Regions from separate parts of the Exiguobacterium sp. s192 genome, predicted to be linked through region 2. Evidence: a T-box and tRNA genes for the amino acid it is inferred to sense, from the RefSeq annotation. Region 2 holds a T-box; the other holds one or more tRNA genes.
The links. A T-box is a leader RNA that pairs with one kind of tRNA and senses whether it is charged. The one in region 2 lies ahead of leuS (leucine--tRNA ligase), so its partner is inferred to be a tRNA-Leu.
Positions count from the first base shown of each region.

Region 1: it encodes a tRNA-Leu, which carries the amino acid that the T-box ahead of leuS (leucine--tRNA ligase) is inferred to sense. The anticodon was not compared.

Region 1 covers NZ_JACSMS010000001.1:583,212-586,634, reverse strand. The annotation lists gene KNP87_RS03020 (amino acid ABC transporter ATP-binding protein) at 1-125, opposite strand, end outside; gene KNP87_RS03015 (amino acid ABC transporter permease) at 122-766, opposite strand; gene KNP87_RS03010 (transporter substrate-binding domain-containing protein) at 804-1,568, opposite strand; tRNA gene KNP87_RS03005 (tRNA-Leu) at 1,761-1,844, opposite strand; gene KNP87_RS03000 (alpha/beta hydrolase) at 1,910-2,854, opposite strand; gene KNP87_RS02995 (hypothetical protein) at 2,874-3,212, opposite strand; gene KNP87_RS02990 (S66 family peptidase) at 3,233-3,423, opposite strand, start outside.
Region 2 covers NZ_JACSMS010000010.1:73,121-76,543, reverse strand. The annotation lists gene leuS (leucine--tRNA ligase) at 1-1,816, opposite strand, end outside; T-box leader at 1,864-2,084, opposite strand; gene KNP87_RS14005 (HAD family hydrolase) at 2,124-2,768, opposite strand; gene KNP87_RS14000 (peptidoglycan bridge formation glycyltransferase FemA/FemB family protein) at 2,831-3,423, opposite strand, start outside.

The DNA of each region.
Region 1 (3,423 bases), on a different contig from region 2:
TTCCCGGAGCCCGAAGGTCCGATGACACAGACCACTTCTTTTTCCTGAATTTCAACTGAGATATCTTTTAACACTTCATTCGAACCAAAGGATTTCTTCAATTGTTTCACTTCAATGATACTCATCGTAGGGTAAACCTCCGTTCCAAGAATTTCGCTAACAGTGAAAGGAGATAAATGACGACGAAATACATCAAACCGACGACGGTCCACACGATGAACGGTTCAAACGTCGTCGCCTGTTGCACTTGCCCTTGTTGTGTCAAATCTGCGATGCCGATAATCGACAATAACGAAGTATCTTTTAAACTGATAATCGATTGGTTGGTGATTGTCGGCAACATCCGCCGGAATGCCTGTGGCAGGATGATTTGTGTCATCGTCTGACGCCCGGTCATTCCGAGCGAACGAGCCGCTTCAGTTTGCCCTTTATCAATCGACTGAATCCCGGCTCGAATAATCTCGGCGAAATACGCACCCGCATTGATTGCGACCGTCAAGATACCGGCATACATCCGGTCCATCGACAGCCATTCGAGTGAATTGAGTCCAAAATAGATGAAGAACAATTGGACGATAAATGGTGTCCCGCGGATGACATCGATGTAGACGATGGCAATCGCGTTTAAAATCTTCAGTGGAGACAAACGCATCAACGCGACAATCAAACCAATGATGAATCCGGCTATGACCGCGATGATGAAAATATAAAGTGTAATCTGTAATCCTTCCAAGAAAAACGGAAACGCCGTTTTTGCGACTTCCATCAGCGACTCAACTCCCTTGTCTTTCGTTCAAATCCGCTTATTTTAAATACGTATCTACGATTTTGTCGTACTCGCCGCTTTCTTTCAGGTTAGCGAGTCCTTCGTTGATTTTTTTCATCAACTCTTCGTTTTCCCCTTTTAAGACCGCGATGCCGTAGTTATCCCCGTTGAGTCGGTCGCCGACTAGTTTCAGACCGAGGTTTTGTTGTTTGTTTGCGTACGAAATGACAGGATAGTCTTCAATCAGAGCCGCTGCGTTGCCATTTTTGACTTCTTGGAACATTGCCGGGCTGTCATTGAATTGTGTAACCGTGATGCCTAATTTTTCTGCATTATCCGTTGCGTATTTTGCACCGGTCGTTCCCTTTTTGACGGCGACTTTTTCGCCTTTTAAGTCATCAACTGATTTAATTTTGTTATTGTCTTCCTTGACGACTAAGATCAATCCGGCTTCAAAGTACGGATCGGAGAACGTCACGACTTTTTTCCGCTCCGGTGTGATACTCATCCCGGCAATCGCCACGTCCAGCTGATTCGCCTGCAAAGCAGGAATGATTCCGCTGAAGTCCATTGCTTCGAATTGAATCTTAAAATCTTGATCCTTCGCGATCGCTTTGATCAAGTCGATGTCGATTCCTTTGTACGTATCGCCGTCTTTGTACTCGAATGGCGGATACGTCACGTCGATTCCGACTTTGTACGTCTTGTCCTCTGATGTTTCCTCCTTCGAACCGATGCTGCAGGCACTTAATACGAACAGACAACTGATCAACAAAAATAGAACCGATAATTGCTTTTTCATGTTAAAACTCCTCTCTTGAAGGCGGATGCCTTCTCCCTCTTTTTTCCTTGCATTCACTTTCCTTAACACACATTTTATCAGAAAAATTCAAATTTTACGAATAAACGTAATATTTTTGTTCGTTTCTTCAATATAGAAATTCAAAAAGAGCACCCTTTCGCAAAAGGATGCTCTAGATGAACTTGCATGAAATGCCGCCGAGAGGACTTGAACCTCCACGGTGTTGCCACCACTAGATTCTGAGTCTAGCGCGTCTACCAGTTCCGCCACGACGACTTCTATTTATGTTATTAGAATACTAAATAGAGGTTTTTCTGTCAACGGTTTCAAACATTTTTTTATTATTTCCCCACTTCATCATCACTCAAAATCCGACGGACAAAACGTTCGACGACCGTATCGTACGTATCCGGATCTTCGAAATAGGCCATCGCGTGCGCCGCATTCGGGATGACCACCAACTCTTTTTCTGTCGGACACGCCTGATACAGCTCATAGACCATTGAAGTCGGAACAAATGTATCTGCACCGCCGTGCAGGAACAGGATCGGAACCGTCGCCCGTTTGACTTGTTTTAACGCCGAAGCCTCACTAAAAAAGTAACCAGCCTTCAACTTCGTCAGTAGACTGGTCATTGCCAGAAACGGAAAATGCGGCAGACGGTACATCCGTTTCATCTGATAAGCGAGAACGGCATTGACGGATGTGTAAGCACAGTCGGAAATGATGCCTTTGACTTGCGGCGGCAGTACTTCTCCGCTCGTCATCAGGACGGTCGCTCCGCCCATCGAAACACCGTGCAGAAAAATCGCACTTTCCTGACCAAGACGCGCAATCAGATATTCTGTCCAGCGAAGACAATCTTCCCGGTCGTGCCAGCCAAAACCGATGTAGTTCCCTTCACTTTTACCATGCCCCCGATTATCCGGCATCATGACATGAAAACCGGCTTGGTGATACAAATAAGCGAATCCCGCTAAGTCCGTTCCGACACCGCCGTAGCCATGCACTAAAATAACGACCCGGTCCGACGGTACAAGCGGCGGTAAATAGTGTCCGCGCAGTGTTAAGCCGTCATGGGCTTTGACTTCGATCAATTCAAGCGGTTGTTCTTTGATCCACGTTTGTCCCGGTTGCATCAAGCGGACCATTTCGTCACTCAGGTCACGGTTGTTGGATAAGAACGGTTTCGGATTGGTGGCAATCGCCATTTCATAAAAATAATAACTTGCGGCAAGCATCCCGGATCCGAGGACACCCAATCCGATTTTCGTTCGTTTTCGCATCACGTTTCACTTCCCATTCTCATAATTCGATTTGTAACTGGGCTGAGGAGTCGATCTCGTCTTGCAATACTTCCTGTCGTAAACGGTGTTCTTGCTGTGCTTTTCGATAGGCAAATTCCTGTACCAATTCTTGTCCTGTAAACCCTTCTTCAACGATATCCGATAACAAATCGGTTTCCGTTGCCACCATTTCTTGCGGATTTCGCATGACGAGCACTTGACCGACTTGGGCCAACATCAACTCATCTTTTAACTGTAACGCATCATAAAACGGTTCAGGTAATGTCATACGACGTGTTTCCGGATTGATATGAATCCGCTTGTACGCTGCCAATGATTGAAATTTTCGAATCTGCATAACTGTCCTCCTCTTCCAAATCAGCAGAACGTCATGTCTACTCTGGAATCTTTCCCTTGAATTCGTATTGTCGCCTGTGCACCGTTCACGAGTGTCAGTTGCGGCGGTTGATGTCCGATATCGAGATCATAGAATATCGGAACCTTCAATTTTTCCTTCAACATATCGTACACATCGGTCAGCGTATAATCTTCAATCGTCCGTCCACCAG
Region 2 (3,423 bases):
TGAACATTTCATATAAACGAAGCGTATCGGCTCCGTGTGATTTGACGATTTCATCCGGATTGATGACGTTTCCGCGTGATTTCGACATCTTTTCGTTGTTTTCACCAAGGATCATCCCTTGGTTATATAGTTTCTGGAACGGTTCCTTCGTCGGTACGACACCGATGTCGTATAAGACTTTATGCCAGAAGCGAGCGTACAGCAAGTGAAGAACGGCATGCTCTGCTCCACCGATATAAATATCGACCGGTAACCAATACTTTAATTTCTCCGGGTCCGCGATCGCTTCTTCGTTATGCGGATCGATGAAACGAAGGTAGTACCAGCAGCTTCCGCCCCATTGCGGCATCGTGTTCGTTTCACGGCGCCCTTTGAGTCCAGTGACGGGATCCGTGTAGTCAAGCCAGTCTTCAGCAAGCGCAAGCGGCGATTCTCCCGTGCCCGACGGCTTGATTTCAGGAATGATTGGTAACTCAAGTGGTAATTCCGATTTATCCAATGTTTTCATCGTTCCGTCTTCCATATGGACGACCGGAATCGGTTCGCCCCAGTACCGTTGACGGCTAAACAACCAGTCCCGTAGACGGAAGGTAATCTTCTTGCGACCGACTTGGTTCGTCTCCAGTTCCGCGATGATCGTGTCGATCGCATCTTGTTTCGAAAGTCCGTCGAGCATCTGTGAGTTGACGTGTTCGCCTTCTCCCGTATACGCTGCTTCTTCAACGTTGCCGCCTTGTACGACTTCAATGATCGGAAGGTCAAACTGTTTCGCAAACTCATGATCCCGCTCATCGTGTGCCGGAACTGCCATGATGGCACCTGTGCCGTAAGTTGACAAGACATAGTCTGCAATCCAAATCGGAAGACGTTCGCCAGAAATTGGATTGACAGCAAATGCGCCTGTGAAGACACCCGTTTTTTCTTTGGCGAGATCCGTCCGTTCCAAATCAGATTTTGTCTGAACAGACGCAATGTAGGTATTGACGGCTTCCGCATGATCAGCTGTCGTGATATCCGAAACAAACGGATGCTCCGGCGCAAGGACAAGGTATGTCGCTCCGAATACGGTATCCGGACGCGTCGTGAAGACCGTCACTTGTTTTTTGTGACCGTCAATCGTAAAGTCGATTTCCGCCCCTTCCGATTTACCGATCCAGTTCCGTTGCATTTCCTTGACGGATTCCGGCCAGTCGAGCTCGTCCAAATCTTCCAATAACCGCTCGGCATAATCCGTGATCTTCAAGACCCACTGACGCATCGGGACACGGACGACCGGATGGTTTCCACGTTCAGATAAGCCGTCGATGACTTCTTCGTTCGCAAGCACGGTTCCGAGTGCCGGGCACCAGTTGACGGCTACTTCATCGACAAACGCGAGTCCTTTTTCATACAACTGCGTAAATATCCACTGTGTCCATTTGTAGTATTTCGGATCCGTCGTATTGATTTCACGGTCCCAATCGTAAGAAAATCCTAAATCTTTTAACTGACGTTTAAACGTCTCGATGTTTTGAGCGGTGAACTCCCGCGGATCATTTCCCGTATCAAGGGCGTATTGTTCCGCCGGTAGACCAAATGCATCCCATCCCATTGGGTGAAGGACGTTATAACCTTGCATGCGTTTCATACGGGCGAGGATATCCGTTGCCGTGTATCCTTCCGGGTGTCCGACATGCAGTCCAGCTCCCGATGGATATGGAAACATGTCTAGCGCATAAAATCCTTCTTTTTCTGGATCTTCTGTTGTTACGAACGCATTGTCTTGCTCCCAACGCGCTTGCCATTTTGGTTCGATCTCGCGATGATTGTACGGCATCTCTATTCCTCCTCTGAATATACAAAAAACCGGTCTCCGCCCCTAAGAATAGGGACGAAAGACCGGTTTGTCTCCCGCGGTACCACCCACGTTGTCTGCCGAGACAGACCACTTGATTCACGGATAACGGTGTGAAGGACCGGATTCGCTACTTCTGTTCACGAATCATGCTCCCTGACGAGTTCACGGACGATTCCGACTGGTTTGCACCGACCACCAGCTCTCTAAACGGAATGACTCCCTTACTACTTCAGTTCGTCGCAATTGATTATCTATGTGTTAGTGTAAGCTGAATCTTCCCTTATCGTCAACGGTTCCGTAAAATTTCTCCGATTGCTGCATGCGACGAGACGACGTGGTCCGCGTGATGCAGGATTTGTGTCGGCATCCGTTCATCCAGCAAGGCGATGACTTCCATTCCCGCTTCCTTCGCCCCGATCATCCCGTTCGCTGCATCTTCAATCACGATACAAGCCTCCGGCGCTTGATCAATCCGTTGCGCCGCCAATCGGAAAATCGCCGGATCCGGCTTCGACCGCGGGACTTCAAATCCGCTCGTGTACGCATCGACCGTCAATCCGTAATGCGTGATGACGCGTTTGATTTTTTCAAGTGAACTCGACGACGCAATGGCCACCTTGTACCCTTCCGTCCGCGCAAGCGCCATCAACTCGTGGACACCGTCTTTTAAGCCACACTCTTCCGGCTTGGCATGCTGTTGAAATAATTCATGTTCAAGTGCAAGCAACGATTCCGTCGAATGCGGCAAATCATGTTGGGTGATCAGTTCCTGCCACATTTCGTCCCCTGTTTTCCCCATGAACGTCGCGTATTGAACACGATCGAGTGGAATCGCTAATGTCCGGAACATCTGCTGATGCACTTTAAAATATTGAATTTCACTATCCAGGATGACACCATCCATATCAAAAATCAGTCCAGTTTTTTTCATTGTTTTCCCTCCCACCGATAGCGTACCAAAAAAAATGACAGTCCGCAGACTGTCAGGTCCATTCAAGTCGAGACGACGGTCTCATGATACCGGTACTCGGGAAAATAATTCGCTGCTTCATTCCGACCGTACTGCTTACATAATTGTTCGTAGATTTGCGGCAATAAAACCGTTTTTCCTTGATGGTATTCAAACATCCGGTACCCGGTGTAACGGCATTTGCTTTCAAACAGGCTGTCGCGTTCCTTATAACCGCCACCCAAATGCTGTTCGACCATTCCCGCAGCTTTTGAGTACAAAATCGCTTCATATTCAAGGCGTTGGTTGGGAAACAGTTTATGCTCGTCCCGCTGACAACCAATCAGATGACCGTGCGCATAGTCATGACCTAATAATATGAAGTACGCTCCTATTGTTTGCCCCCGCCACTCGGCCATCAATAAGACGGGCCGGCAAAGTTCCGTCGGCTGAAACAATTGTTCAAAGTAGTCTGTCGTAAAATAATAATGTAACGAAGCGTCTTTTCGGTCCATCGTTTGATAATACAGTTGAATGAACGTCTGTAAATCCTCTTTTCCTCCACAACGGACCGTCAGTTCAGACGCCAAGGACTTGCGAATCATACTCCGGTTTTTTTTATGAAAGGTCTGTATGA